3 regions of the Kosakonia sacchari SP1 genome follow, and region 1 is predicted to be linked to each of the others. Evidence: predicted binding sites of a transcription regulator. Region 1 holds the regulator's gene; each other region holds the start of a gene.

Region 1 (4,483 bases):
ATAATGGCGACGCGGTAACCGACAACGCGTGGGCCATCTATTTTCACAGCATTCGTCCGGTGCTGGAGGTGGCAAACGATCAGTTCAAAGTGACCCATATTATGGGCGACCTGCATAAGCTGGAGCCGACCGACAAATTTACCGGTTTCCCGGCAAAGCAGGCGATAGAGATCCCGATTATTAATGAATACTGGCAGTTGTTTATCACCGATGTGCTGCCGCGCTGGTACGTCACCGCCGACGGCGCGACGGCGAAAGTGATTGCCAATACGGATACGGAAGATTTATCCCGCTTTGTTACGCCGCTTGATAACCAGTGGAAACGTACGCCGGACGACAAAAATATCCTGATGACTGCTGAGGCGCGCTTTGAGAAAAATAGCGATGTGAAAACGCTAAATCTCGCGTCGCTGCGTGGCCAGATTGTGCCAACGCCACAGCACGTTAACATCCACGGGCAGGATGTCGACCTGAGTAAGGGCGTGAAGCTGGATCTCTCCGCGCTGAGTGCCGATGCACAAGATGCGGTGAAATCACGTTTTGCATTACTGGGCGTGAAAGAGGGCAATTATCCGCTACGGACTGAAATTGCCAGCAACACCTTTAGCGGCGATGAGGCGGTGTCTGGCGCGTACCGTCTGCATATTGGCGCGAAAGAAACCGTGGTGACCGGCTACGATCAAGCGGGCGTGTTCTACGGTCTGCAATCGCTGCTGTCGCTCGTTCCTGCTACGGGCGAGATGAAGATTGCCGCGCTTGAAGCGAAAGATGCACCGCGTTTTGATTATCGCGGCATCCAGCTGGATGTTGGTCGCAACTTCCACAGTAAAGCGGCGGTACTGCGCCTGTTAGATCAGATGTCGGCATACAAACTGAACAAATTCCATTTCCATCTTACGGATGATGAAGGCTGGCGCATTGAGATCCCCGGCCTGCCGGAACTGACCGATATCGGCAGTAAGCGTTGTCATGATCTGAGTGAGAAAACGTGCCTGTTGCCGCAGCTCGGTTCCGGACCGGACAGTAATAACAACGGTAGCGGTCACTTCAGCCGTGCCGATTACATCGAAATCCTCAAATACGCCAAAGCGCGACAAATCGAAGTGATCCCGGAAATCGATATGCCAGCTCATGCGCGTGCAGCGGTGATCTCGATGGAAGCGCGTTACGATCGCCTGATGAAAGCAGGCAAAGAGAAAGAGGCAAATCAATATCGTCTGCTGGATCCCACTGATACATCGAACACCACCGGTGTGCAGTTCTATAACCGCACTGGTTATCTCAATCCGTGCCTTGATTCGTCGCGTAACTTCGTAGACAAAGTGATTGGTGAAATCCAGCAGATGCATAAAGAAGCCGGGCTGCCGCTGAATACCTGGCATTTTGGCGGTGACGAAGCGAAAAACATCTATCTGGGCGCCGGTTATACGGATCAGAAAAAACCGGAAGCGGGCAAAGGCATTATTGATCAGAGCAATCAGGATAAGCCGTGGGCGAAATCGCAAGCCTGCCAGGCGATGATCAAAGAGGGCAAAGTTGCCGACGTGGAACATCTCTCCAGCTATTTTGGCGTTGAGGTCAGCAAGCTGGTGAAAGCGCACGGCATTGACACGATGCAGGCGTGGCAGGACGGTTTGAAAGATGCCAAAGACGCGTCGGTGTTCGCCACCGATCATGTCAATGTTAACTTCTGGGATACGCTCTACTGGGGCGGTTTTGACTCGGTGAATGACTGGGCGAACAAAGGCTTCCGCGTTGTGGTCTCTAACCCTGATTACGTTTATCTCGATTTCCCGAATGAGGTCAACCCGGCCGAAAGCGGTTACTACTGGGGTACGCGTTTTAGCGATGAACGTAAGATTTTCAGTTTCGCCCCGGACAACATGCCGCAGAACGCGGAAACCTCGCTCGATCGTGATGGCAACCCGTTTAGCGCGAAATCCGACAAACCGTGGCCGGGCGCGTATGGCCTTTCTGCGCAGCTGTGGAGCGAGGTGGTGCGCACCGATAACCAGATGGAGTACATGATTTATCCGCGTATGGTTTCGGTGGCTGAACGTGCATGGCATCGCGCGGGCTGGGAGCAGGATTACAAAGCCGGACGTGAATACAAAGGCGGTGAGACACATCTGGTAGATGTGAAAGCGCTGGAACGTGACTGGCAACGCTTTGCGAACCTGTTAGGTCATCGCGAACTGGCGAAACTGGATAAGGCTGGTGTTCATTACCGCCTGCCAGTACCGGGCGCGCGCGTGGTGGGTGGAAAACTTGAAGCCAATACCAGCTTCCCAGGCATGGTGGTTGAGTTTTCAACCGACGGCGGCAAAAACTGGCAGCGCTACGACGATAAAGCGCGTCCGCAAGTGAGCGGGGAAGTGCAGGTGCGAACCGTCAGCCCGGACGGTAAACGCTTTAGCCGTGTCGACAGCGTAAAAGCGTAATGTGAGGCAGTGATTACACCCGGCGGCGCGAGCTTGCCGGGTTTTTCTTTTTTGCCAGTATTGCAGGCAAAAAAAAGCCAACCGTCAGGTTGGCTTTTTAGGCTTCAAAAGCTGTTATTTCGCGTCGTGCGCGTGTTCATCTTCGCGGCAGTCACCTTCGGCGCAGTGACCGTAAAGGTAAAGACTGTGGTTAGTCAGGCGAATGCCGTGTTTCGCGGCGATTTCACGCTGACGCGCTTCAATGGAGTCATCACTGAATTCAATCACCTTGCCGCAATCGAGGCAGATCAGGTGATCGTGGTGATGTTGCTGAGTCAGTTCAAAAACGGACTTGCCGCCTTCGAAGTTATGACGGGTCACAATCCCGGCGTCGTCAAACTGGTTCAGTACACGGTAAACCGTTGCCAGTCCGATCTCTTCGCCCATGTCGATCAGTCGTTTGTATAAATCTTCCGCACTGACATGATGGTTATCCGGTTCCTGAAGCACTTCAAGGATTTTTAACCGAGGAAGCGTGACTTTCAGGCCGGCCTTCTTTAATGCGGTATTGTTGTCAGTCATGCGGAATCTGTCCTGTTGCTATACGATTCACTTCCTTAGCGGAAGTTATAAGGAATGCACCTGGGGTAATGCGTCTCATTATAGAACTGCCATGGCTGGATGAAAACTGCAAGCCCTCAAGTAAAGTAAGCTTATAAAACGTGGTGTCGCCAGCAAAGTCCTTTACGGCGGCACCCAGTTTAGCAGGGCTCATTGTACAGCGATGGATAAAAAAGTTAAAAATTTGTAGCAATTATTTCCATTGCTTTTATCTATTAATACGGCGCAATCCACAGATTACGCCGTAAAAAACTCAGGCATTAAGGATATCGTCCAGGTGCAACTCTTCGCGAACCTGTTTTACCCATTTTTGAACGCGTTCGGAAGTCAGCTCAGGTTGACGGTCTTCGTCAATCGCCAGGCCAACGAAGTGGTCATCGTCCGCCAGACCTTTAGAGGCTTCAAAATGGTAGCCCGCAGTCGGCCAGTGACCAACAATGGTCGCGCCGCGCGGTTCGATGATATCGCGAATGGTGCCCAGCGCATCGCAGAAATATTCCGCGTAATCTTCCTGGTCGCCACAGCCGAACAGCGCAACTAATTTACCGTTAAAGTCGATCTCTTCCAGCGTCGGGAAAAAGTCATCCCAGTCGCACTGCGCTTCACCATAGTACCAGGTAGGAATGCCGAGCAACAGAATGTCATACCCTTCGATATCTTCTTTGCTGCTCTTGGCAATGTCATGTACGTCGGCAACGTCTTTACCAAGCTGACTCTGAATCATTTTCGCGATGTTTTCGGTGTTGCCGGTGTCGCTGCCGAAGAAAATGCCTGTAATTGCCATGAGTAAAATAACCTCTTGAAACTTAATGAGTATGGTGGTGGCGCTACGCCTACAGATAAGGGCAATCATAGCAGAACAGGGAAGCACGCGGAAACTGCTATCGCGTCGGACTGCACTGTATGACACATGAAAGTGTTATTTCGATGATGTTTCGGAGGATTCGCTAGCCGCGCAATGCCTTCAGCTGCGCCAGCAGCATCTCTTCGATAAGCTCGCTGCGGCTCATATCACGCGCTTCCGCCAGCTCGTTTAACGCATCGACGGCTTCCACGTTGAGTTTTAATTCGACACGCTTAAGCCCACGAACTTTATCGCGTTTTAGCTGATTGCGTTTGTTGATGCGCAATTGTTCATCGCGCGAGAGCGGGTTTGTCTTCGGCCGTCCCGGGCGACGCTCATTCGCGAACAGATCTAGTGTCGTACGGTCCGTTTGTTCTTTAGCCATGGTCTAAGCATACTACGGGAAAAACAAGCAATCGGGCGGCGCGCCCGGGCTGAATAGCGCGCCATCATACATCAGCACAACGGACACGCCAACGACCGGGCGCGTTGAAACGACCAGTCGCCGCCTTTTTAATCAATTTGTCTTTTCAGCGAGATAGCGACGAATAGCACGCAAAACCGCGTCGGGTTTCTCGGCATGAACCCAATGGCCGGC
Region 2 (4,483 bases), 680 kb from region 1:
GATGCGTTTAAAAATAAACTGCCGAACATAAAAATATAATGACAGTTTTATTACAGCTATAACCAGATCGGGAATAAAAGAACGAACGGGAAACGTATCATCTCATCCGGTTTCCCGTCGGATTAATTAAAGGGTTAGCAACAGGCTATCGCCAGGGTGCTAATTTCCTGGCTTTTGCAGTGTGATGAGGGATCAACAATGTTGCTTCAGAAAGCCGACAATCAATTGTGAAACACATTCAGGGTTCTCCCGGTTACTGATATGCGCCGCATTAGGAATCAACGTGAATTCACAACCTAATGCTTCTGCCATCTGTCGCCCTTCCACTGGCGGGCGCGGCAGATCCAGTTCGCCAGTTGCCACATGCGCCGGACAAGCCACAGCATCCAGAATGCTCATACGATCTGGTCGGCCGAAAATCAATTTACCGAGCGGCACAATACTGCTGCGAAGCTGCTCTGTAGAGAGCGAGGAAAGATAAGCGATGAGCTGCTGAACATCTTCAGGCGCGGCAAACTGCGAATAAAATTGACTGACAATATAATCGAGTAATGCCGGGGGAATAGTGCCGGTCGCCTCGATGGCGTTGAGCATTGCGAAGTAACGCTCACGCGCCAGATCCGTTTCATCGCCAATAAAGGTATCAAATAACATCACAGCCTTAACCCGCGACGGTGCGGCGGCCGCGAGTTCTGCTCCCCACATTCCACCGACCGACAAGCCGACCACGGCAAACTGATCGATATTGAGCGAATCCATTAAAGCCAGATGGTCGGCGGCAATATCGGCCAGAGAGGTGGGTGAGCCAGGCAATGCCGGGGATTCACCATGCCCCCACAAATCCGGTACGATCACACGAAAGTGCCGGCTAAGCGTTTCAATTTGTGGCGACCACATCGCTTTATCAAACAAATAGCTATGGCCTAACAGCACGGGAAAACCCGTTCCGCTATCTAAAAAAGACATCATTGGTTTTGCATTCATCAATACTCTCCTTGTTTGATGGCTCAGCGATGTGAGCACATTTTAAAAAAGCCGAATATAACTGACTTCATTTCAGAAATGAGGGGGTAATTTCTTCTTTTTCGAATGTTTTTTCTTATCCCATGCTATTTATGTAATAGCGACCAGAACACCATAACGTCACTCCGGTGTGGAGATAGTGGGGTAAAGCAACGTTTCCAGGAAGCTGGCTACTATCCACAGCGTTTCGCTGAAAATTGACCATAAACCCACCACCAGAACCACCACCGCGAGCAGCAGCAAAATCAACGCCGTTTTATCCATAACTTGCTCAAATGTGGTAAAAAATTCTTGTTTTCGGACACTCATTCCAGCATCCGGTTCAACTTTTTACTATGACTATTTTGCCGCTGGCGGGCGGACTGTTGATATCACTGGAGATTAATTTTAAAAACGTAAAGCGCTGAAGTTGGGGCTACGCGTTAAGACAGCGTTTTGCGAAAACATAATGTTTTGATAAGCGGGTCACTTTTAACATTGAAAAATTTCAAAATCCTATCTCAGTAATAGGTATTGGCTATGCATCTTTTCTTTTTCACCGTCTGGTCGCCGCTACACCCTCTAAACTCATTATTTATCAATTTATTAAACAAATTTTCACTTACCTGTAAAGCCTTTGCGCAGAGTCTATGCTTATAACATGTGCCGAAAAAAGGGGCTTGTGGCTAATAACCCTTCGGAAAAGAGGTTGAAGTGATAATCATTATCACTAACATAGCATTATGAGCCTTTGATCTGCTGATGTGAGGTAAACGATGGAATCATTTAATCCGCAAGATTTTACGTGGCGGGGGTTAACCATGACACCCGCTGCCGCAGAACATATTCGTGCGCTGGCCAGTAAGCAGGCCGGTGTGCTCGGTGTACGGCTTGGTATCAAGCAGACGGGTTGCGCAGGTTTTGGCTATGTACTCAATACCGTGACGGAGCCGAGCGAAGACGATTTGCTTTATGAATCTGACGGCGCGCGCCTTTACGTACCGCTGCAAGCGATGCCATTTATTGACGGCACCGAAGTGGATTACGTGCGTGAAGGTTTAAATCAGATCTTCAAATTTCATAACCCGAAAGCCCAGCACGAATGCGGCTGTGGCGAAAGTTTCGGGGTATAGGCGGTACTATGTCTCGTAATACTGAAGCAACTGACGATGTCAAAATCTGGACCGGCGGCAACCTCAATTATAAAGAGGGCTTTTTTACCCGGCTGAGCACCGACGAGCTGGCAAAAGGCATCAATGAAGAGGTCGTGCGGGCCATTTCAGCGAAACGCAACGAACCAGAATGGATGCTTGAGTTTCGCCTGAACGCTTTCCGGGCGTGGCTGGAGATGGAAGAGCCGCACTGGCTGAAAGCCCATTACGAAAAACTGGATTACCAGGATTACAGTTACTACTCCGCACCTTCCTGTGGCAACTGCGATGACACGTGCGCCTCGCAGCCCGGAGCGGTGCAACAGACCGGCGCAAATGCCTGGCTGACGGAAGAAGTTGAAGAGGCCTTTAACCAGCTAGGCGTCCCGGTGCGTGAAGGTAAAGAAGTGGCGGTTGACGCGATTTTTGACTCCGTCTCGGTGGCAACGACGTACCGGGAAAAATTGTCGGAGCAAGGGATCATCTTCTGCTCGTTCGGCGAGGCGATCCATGACCACCCGGAACTGGTTAAAAAATACCTCGGAACGGTGGTTCCTTCCAATGACAACTTTTTTGCCGCGCTTAACGCTGCCGTTGCCTCAGATGGCACTTTTATCTACATCCCGAAAGGCGTGCGTTGCCCAATGGAACTGTCGACCTATTTCCGCATTAATGCGGAAAAAACCGGCCAGTTTGAGCGCACTATTTTGGTGGCGGATGAAGGGAGTTACGTCAGCTATATCGAAGGGTGTTCCGCACCGGTGCGCGACAGCTATCAACTGCACGCAGCAGTAGTGGAAGTGATCATTCACAAAGACGCGGAAGTGAAATACTCCACGGTGCAAAACTGGTTCCCGGGGGATAACAACACCGGTGGGATCCTCAACTTCGTGACCAAGCGCGCGCTGTGCGAAGGCGAAAACAGCAAGATGTCGTGGACGCAATCTGAGACGGGCTCCGCCATCACCTGGAAATACCCCAGCTGTATTCTGCGCGGCGATAACTCCATCGGTGAATTCTTCTCTGTTGCGCTGACCAGCGGGCATCAGCAGGCGGATACCGGCACCAAGATGATCCATATCGGTAAGAACACTAAATCGACGATTATTTCGAAAGGGATCTCCGCCGGGCATAGCCAGAACAGCTATCGCGGGCTGGTGAAAATCATGCCGACGGCGACCAATGCCCGTAATTTCACCCAGTGCGACTCGATGCTGATTGGCCCGGATTGCGGGGCGCATACTTTCCCGTATGTCGAGTGCCGTAATAACAGCGCTCAGCTTGAACATGAAGCCACGACGTCACGTATCGGTGAAGATCAGCTCTTCTATTGCCTGCAACGCGGGATCAGTGAAGACGATGCCATTTCCATGATCGTCAACGGCTTCTGTAAAGACGTCTTTTCTGAACTGCCGCTGGAGTTTGCCGTTGAAGCGCAAAAACTGCTGGCCATCAGCCTTGAACACAGTGTCGGTTAAGGATTAAAGGATAAGAAATGTTAAGTATTAAAGACTTGCAGGTAAGCGTTGAAGATAAAGAGATCCTGCGAGGCCTGAGCCTGGAGGTGCGCCCCGGTGAAGTCCACGCGATTATGGGGCCGAACGGCTCCGGGAAAAGTACGCTTTCTGCGACACTGGCTGGCCGTGAAGATTATGAAGTAGTGGGTGGCAGCGTCGAGTTTAAAGGCAAAGATTTGCTGGAGCTGTCGCCGGAAGACCGTGCTGGTGAAGGCGTGTTTATGGCGTTCCAGTATCCGGTGGAGATCCCCGGCGTCAGTAATCAGTTTTTCCTGCAAACGGCGCTTAATGCGGTGCGTGAATATCGCGGCGAAGAGGCGCTGGATCGGTTTGACTTCCAGGATCTGATGGAAGACAAAATCAAGCTGCTGAAAATGCCCGAAGATCTGCTTACCCGTTCGGTCAATGTCGGTTTCTCTGGCGGCGAGAAAAAACGTAACGACATTCTACAAATGGCGGTGCTGGAACCTGAACTGTGCATCCTGGATGAAACGGACTCCGGTCTTGATATTGATGCGCTAAAAATTGTTGCTGAAGGGGTGAATGCGCTGCGTGATGAAAAACGCGCATTTATCATTGTCACGCACTATCAGCGGATCCTGGATTACATCAAGCCGGATTTCGTTCATGTGTTGTATCAGGGGCGCATCGTGAAATCCGGTGATTTCACGCTGGTTAAGCAACTGGAGGAGCAGGGCTATGGCTGGCTTACCGAACAGCAGTAACGCGCTGCAACAGTGGCATCATCTGTTTGAAACCCAGGGTGGGACGCGTTCTGAATCGGCGCAGCAGCATCTGCAGCAAATGCTGCGT
Region 3 (4,483 bases), 130 kb from region 1:
CAGCATATAGGTGACATTGTTGGTCCAGTTTACCGTCTCGCTTACCGGCACATTCAACGCACCTTCTAACCCTTCCACTACCGCTTTCGGCACGTTATCCCACTGGTAGATATAGGTGTTCAAGTTTGAATTGCCGCTCTTGATGGAGGTCTGTCCAACCGGCGCGTAGCCAGACTCAATCTTGTTGCGGTAGTCGTTACGGAACCAGGTGACACCCGCCAGCCAGCCGTCACGTTTGAACTCCAGACCAATCTCTTTGTTGATGCTGTTTTCCGCTTTCAGATCGTCGTTACCTTGCAGATAGCAGCCGATGTCTCTGCCATTGGCATCCACGGTGACCGCGTAGCAACCTTGGCCACGGCTGTAGAGAATGTAGTTCGGATTGGTCTGGTACAGGCTCGGTGCTTTGTAAGCGCGGGCGATACCCATTTTCAGGGTGAAGTCGTCGCCAAGGCCCTGAGATAAGTTCAGCGACGGGCTCCAGTTATTGCCGACGATGGTGTGGTGGTCGAAGCGTAACGCCGGGGTCAGCATGGTGCTGTCAGTCAGCTCAATGTTGTCTTCGGCAAACACCGAGAAGATATCCGCATCGGAATAGGGGCTACGGCCGGTGCTGCTGTAACCCGGGATATTGCCGCCCATAAAGGTCTGGGTATTCGAGGTGGAATCTTTCATGCTCTGGTGATCCCACTCGGCACCGATGGTCAGATTCTGCTTGAACAGCAGTTCAAACGGTACGCTTGCTTCGCTGTGCAGCAGCAGATCGCCGTAGTCGATATCAGAGAATTTTTGCGCGTTGAACAGACCTTCCGTACCGCCCGCCAGTCCTTCCGGGATACGTGAGTTACGGGTGTGTTCATAACGTATCCAGTTGTTGGTGGTCACGCCGTTATCCCAGCCGCCGGTCCAGGTCGCCGAGTAGTTCTGGCGATAAAGACGGTTGGTCTCTTTGCCGTAGTTATCATTGACGTAGTTATTGGTGCTGCTGTCGTTGTTGGTGTTCTGCGTATCACCCGCGTAGAGGTTGCCCTGGCGGCTGTAACCGGCCTGCAACTCCAGCGCCTGCATCGGGGCAAAATCCCAGCGCACGACGCCAGTAATGTCTTTGTTGATCGAACCTTCACGCCCGGCAACGACGGTGTTGGCGTAAGTTCCGGTACGTTCGGACTGGTGATCTTTGTTGATGTCCTGCGCATCGGCCTGGGTTTTGGCGAGGTTGCCATACAGGCGGAAGCTAACATCGTCGCCGAGCGGGCCGCTCAGGCTGAAGTTGGTGCGTTTGGTTGAACCTTCATCTTTGTGTTCCGGCGCGTTGAAATAGGTATTCCACGAGCCGTGCCATTCGCCAGTATTCTCTTTTTTGGTGATGATATTCACCACGCCGCCTGCCGCGCCGTTACCGTAGCGCGCCGCCGCCGGGCCGCGAATCACTTCAATACGCTCGATCATTTCCGGCGGCACCCAGTTGGTGTCACCCCGGCTGTCGCGCTCACCGCGCCAGCCAAGGCGCACGGAGTTACGGCTGGTGACCGGTTTACCATCCACCAGAATCAGGGTGTTTTCCGGACCCATGCCGCGAATGTCGATCTGGCGGTTGTTCCCGCGCTGACCGCTGGTGGCGTTACCGGTTAAGTTCACGCCCGGCATGGTACGGATAATTTCGGAGACATCACGGGAAGGCGGGTTCTTACGAATTTCGTCGGCCGTGATGGTGGAAACGCCCGGTGCCTGCAAGTTTTGCTGCTCAGCCGTGACGACAATCGTCTCTTCGCCAGAGGCGGCGCTGGTTTCTGCCGCCAACGCTGGCACAGCAACGCCGTAGATCCCCAGATTGACCAGAACGGCCAGGGATTTGATTTTGTTATTCATTGTTGTTCCTGCTTTTCGTCGCCGCATCCCCGGCTAGTCCTTTCCCAGGGGAGAGGAGGCGGCATAATGAAGCCAGCTCGTAGCGAGGCGCTCAGTCCTGAGAAAATTCGCCCACGGCGGCCGTTTTAAGTGAAAGACGCGCTTCCCATAGCGCGCCAATACGCTATTGCAAATGAAAATAGTTATCAATAATATTATCGATATTTTTTGATCTGCAAGCAAAAATTTCCACAGCATATTTGAGGTTAAAGCCGTGACGTCAACAACGGGAAGTGATGCCTGGTGGGAGTCAAAACAGGGGCCCGAATGGGTCAAAAACGCGCAGGGAAATTATGAGGTCACGTTCTGGTGGCGCGATCGTGCCGGGACAGAAGCCACCTCGCGCGTGCGCCGGGTGTGGATCTACGTTACCGGGGTGACCGATCACCATCAAAAATCGACGCCACAATCGCTGACGCGCATTGCCGGAACCGATGTCTGGTGCTGGAAAACCACGCTTGCCGCTAGCTGGCGCGGCAGCTACTGCTTTATTCCTTCGCAAAACAGCGACGATTTTTCCGCCGACGTTTTCACGATTACGCCGCCGGATCGCACCGCGCTGCGCGAAGGCTGGCGCAAATTACTGGCGCGTGCGATTGCCGATCCGCTCAATGCGCAAAGCTGGCGTGGCGGGCGCGGTCATCCCGTTTCGGCGCTGGAAATGCCCGATGCGCCGTTGCAGCCGGGCTGGCGCGAAATCGAAACGCCGTTCAACGAACCGCAGTGCCTGCAATGGCGCAGCGCGCGCCTGAACAACACGCGCCGCGTCTGGGTTTATAGCACCGGCAATAGTGATAGCGCTGAACACCCGCTGGCGATCCTGCTCGACGGGCAGTTTTGGGCGCAAAGCATGCCGGTATGGCCTGCGCTGGCAGCCTTAACCACCGCCGGGCAACTGCCGGAGGCGGTGTATGTGCTGATCGATGTGATTGATAACGCCCACCGCAGCCGGGAGTTGCCGTGCAATGCCGATTTCTGGCTGGCGGTACAAGCCGAGTTATTGCCGCAGGTTCGTGGCATCGCGCCATTCAGCGACAACGCGGAGCACACCGTGGTGGCCGGGCAGAGTTTTGGCGGCCTGTCGTCACTGTATGCCGCGCTGCACTGGCCGCAGCGGTTTGGTTGCGTGTTGAGCCAGTCCGGATCGTTCTGGTGGCCGCATCGCGGCGGCGAGCGTGACGGCATCATTATCGAACAACTTAAAAACGGTGAGTTGAACCCGCAGGGCCTGCGCATTGTGCTGGAGGCGGGCGTTCGCGAACCGCTTATTTTTCGCGCCAACGAGGCGCTTCTTCCCCTGTTACAACGCACACAGCAGTCGGTTTTCTGGCGTCAGGTTGATGGCGGACACGATGCGCTTTGCTGGCGCGGCGGGTTGACCTCCGGGCTTATCACCCTCTGGCAGCCGCTTACCCGCGCTTGTTAATCGCACCTTTTCACGACAGGAGTTTGCTATGGAATTCACCAACCCTTTCGATAACCCGCAAGGGCAATTTTATATTCTGCAAAATACCCGGCGGCAGTTCAGCCTGTGGCCTGCGCAGTGCGCGCTTCCCGCAGGCTGGAATGTTGTCTGCGAGCCACAACCGCAGGATGAGTGCGACGCCTGGCTGGCGGCAAACTGGCAAACATTAACCCCGGCGCACCATGTGCAATGAGGAGCGGAAAATGACCCAACGTTTACCGCTGGTCGCCGCACAGCCGGGGATCTGGATGGCGGAAAAACTCTCAACCCTGCCCAACGCCTGGAGCGTGGCGCACTATGTTGAATTAAAAGGTGATATCGACGCCGCGCTGCTGGCACAGGCGATTGTTAGCGGTTTGTCGCAGGCCGACACGCTGCGCATGCGTTTTGAGGAAGAGAACGGCGAAGTGTGGCAGTGGGTCGATGAGGCACATGTCTTTGCCCTGCCGGAGATTGTTGATTTGCGTGACAACGGCGAACCACATGCCGCCGCATTACAGATAATGCAGGATGACCTGGCGCAAAACCTGCGTGTGGAGAGCGGCAATCCGCTGGTTTGCCATCAACTGTTGCGCGTGGGCGCGCAGCACTGGTACTGGTATCAGCGTTATCACCATTTACTGGTTGATGGCTTCAGTTTCCCGGCGATTACCCGCCAGATTGCCGCCATTTACAGCACATGGCGGCGCGGTGAACCCACACCGACATCACCCTTTACACCGTTTGCCGGGGTGGTGGAAGAGTACCAGCGCTACCGCGAAAGTGACGCCTGGCAACGTGACCGCGCTTTTTGGGCACAGCAGCGCAGCGTGTTGCCCTCGCCGGTTTCGCTTTCCGATACGCCATTGCCGGGGCGTGCGGCAACAACCGATATTTTACGTCTCAACGTGGCGATGGATACCGGGGCATTTCGCCGCGTAACTCAGGCTTTTAGCCACAATTCACCTGCCGATCTGGCGCTGGCGCTGACCGCACTGTGGCTGGGGCGGCTGTGCGGGCGCACCGACTATACCGCCGGATTTATCTTTATGCGCCGTATGGGTTCGGCGGCGTTAACTGCCACCGGGCCGGTGCTGAACGTGTTGCCGCTGGGTATTCATCTGGATGGCA

The links. Region 1 encodes Fur, which represses iron uptake genes when iron is present. Its sites were predicted from a motif close to ATAATAATGAGAACNACTATCAA; they were not measured.
Region 2: sufA (Fe-S cluster assembly scaffold SufA) is a predicted target of Fur. The motif match lies at 1,717-1,739, and genes of this name have one in related genera.
Region 3: fes (enterochelin esterase) is a predicted target of Fur. The motif match lies at 2,042-2,064, and genes of this name have one in related genera.

Annotation. Positions count from the first base shown of each region.
Region 1 covers NZ_CP007215.2:3,417,030-3,421,512, reverse strand. Annotated here, with positions in the region: gene C813_RS39205 (beta-N-acetylhexosaminidase) at 1-2,441, shown strand, start outside; gene fur (ferric iron uptake transcriptional regulator) at 2,556-3,002, opposite strand; gene fldA (flavodoxin FldA) at 3,295-3,825, opposite strand; gene ybfE (LexA regulated protein) at 3,989-4,270, opposite strand; gene ybfF (esterase) at 4,403-4,483, opposite strand, start outside.
Region 2 covers NZ_CP007215.2:2,738,347-2,742,829, reverse strand. Annotated here, with positions in the region: gene C813_RS35890 (alpha/beta fold hydrolase) at 193-984, opposite strand; gene C813_RS35885 (Ecr family regulatory small membrane protein) at 1,144-1,332, opposite strand; gene sufA (Fe-S cluster assembly scaffold SufA) at 1,779-2,135, shown strand; gene sufB (Fe-S cluster assembly protein SufB) at 2,144-3,631, shown strand; gene sufC (Fe-S cluster assembly ATPase SufC) at 3,649-4,395, shown strand; gene sufD (Fe-S cluster assembly protein SufD) at 4,370-4,483, shown strand, end outside.
Region 3 covers NZ_CP007215.2:3,546,334-3,550,816, reverse strand. Annotated here, with positions in the region: gene C813_RS39835 (TonB-dependent siderophore receptor) at 1-1,869, opposite strand, end outside; gene fes (enterochelin esterase) at 2,123-3,334, shown strand; gene C813_RS39825 (MbtH family protein) at 3,363-3,566, shown strand; gene entF (enterobactin non-ribosomal peptide synthetase EntF) at 3,577-4,483, shown strand, end outside.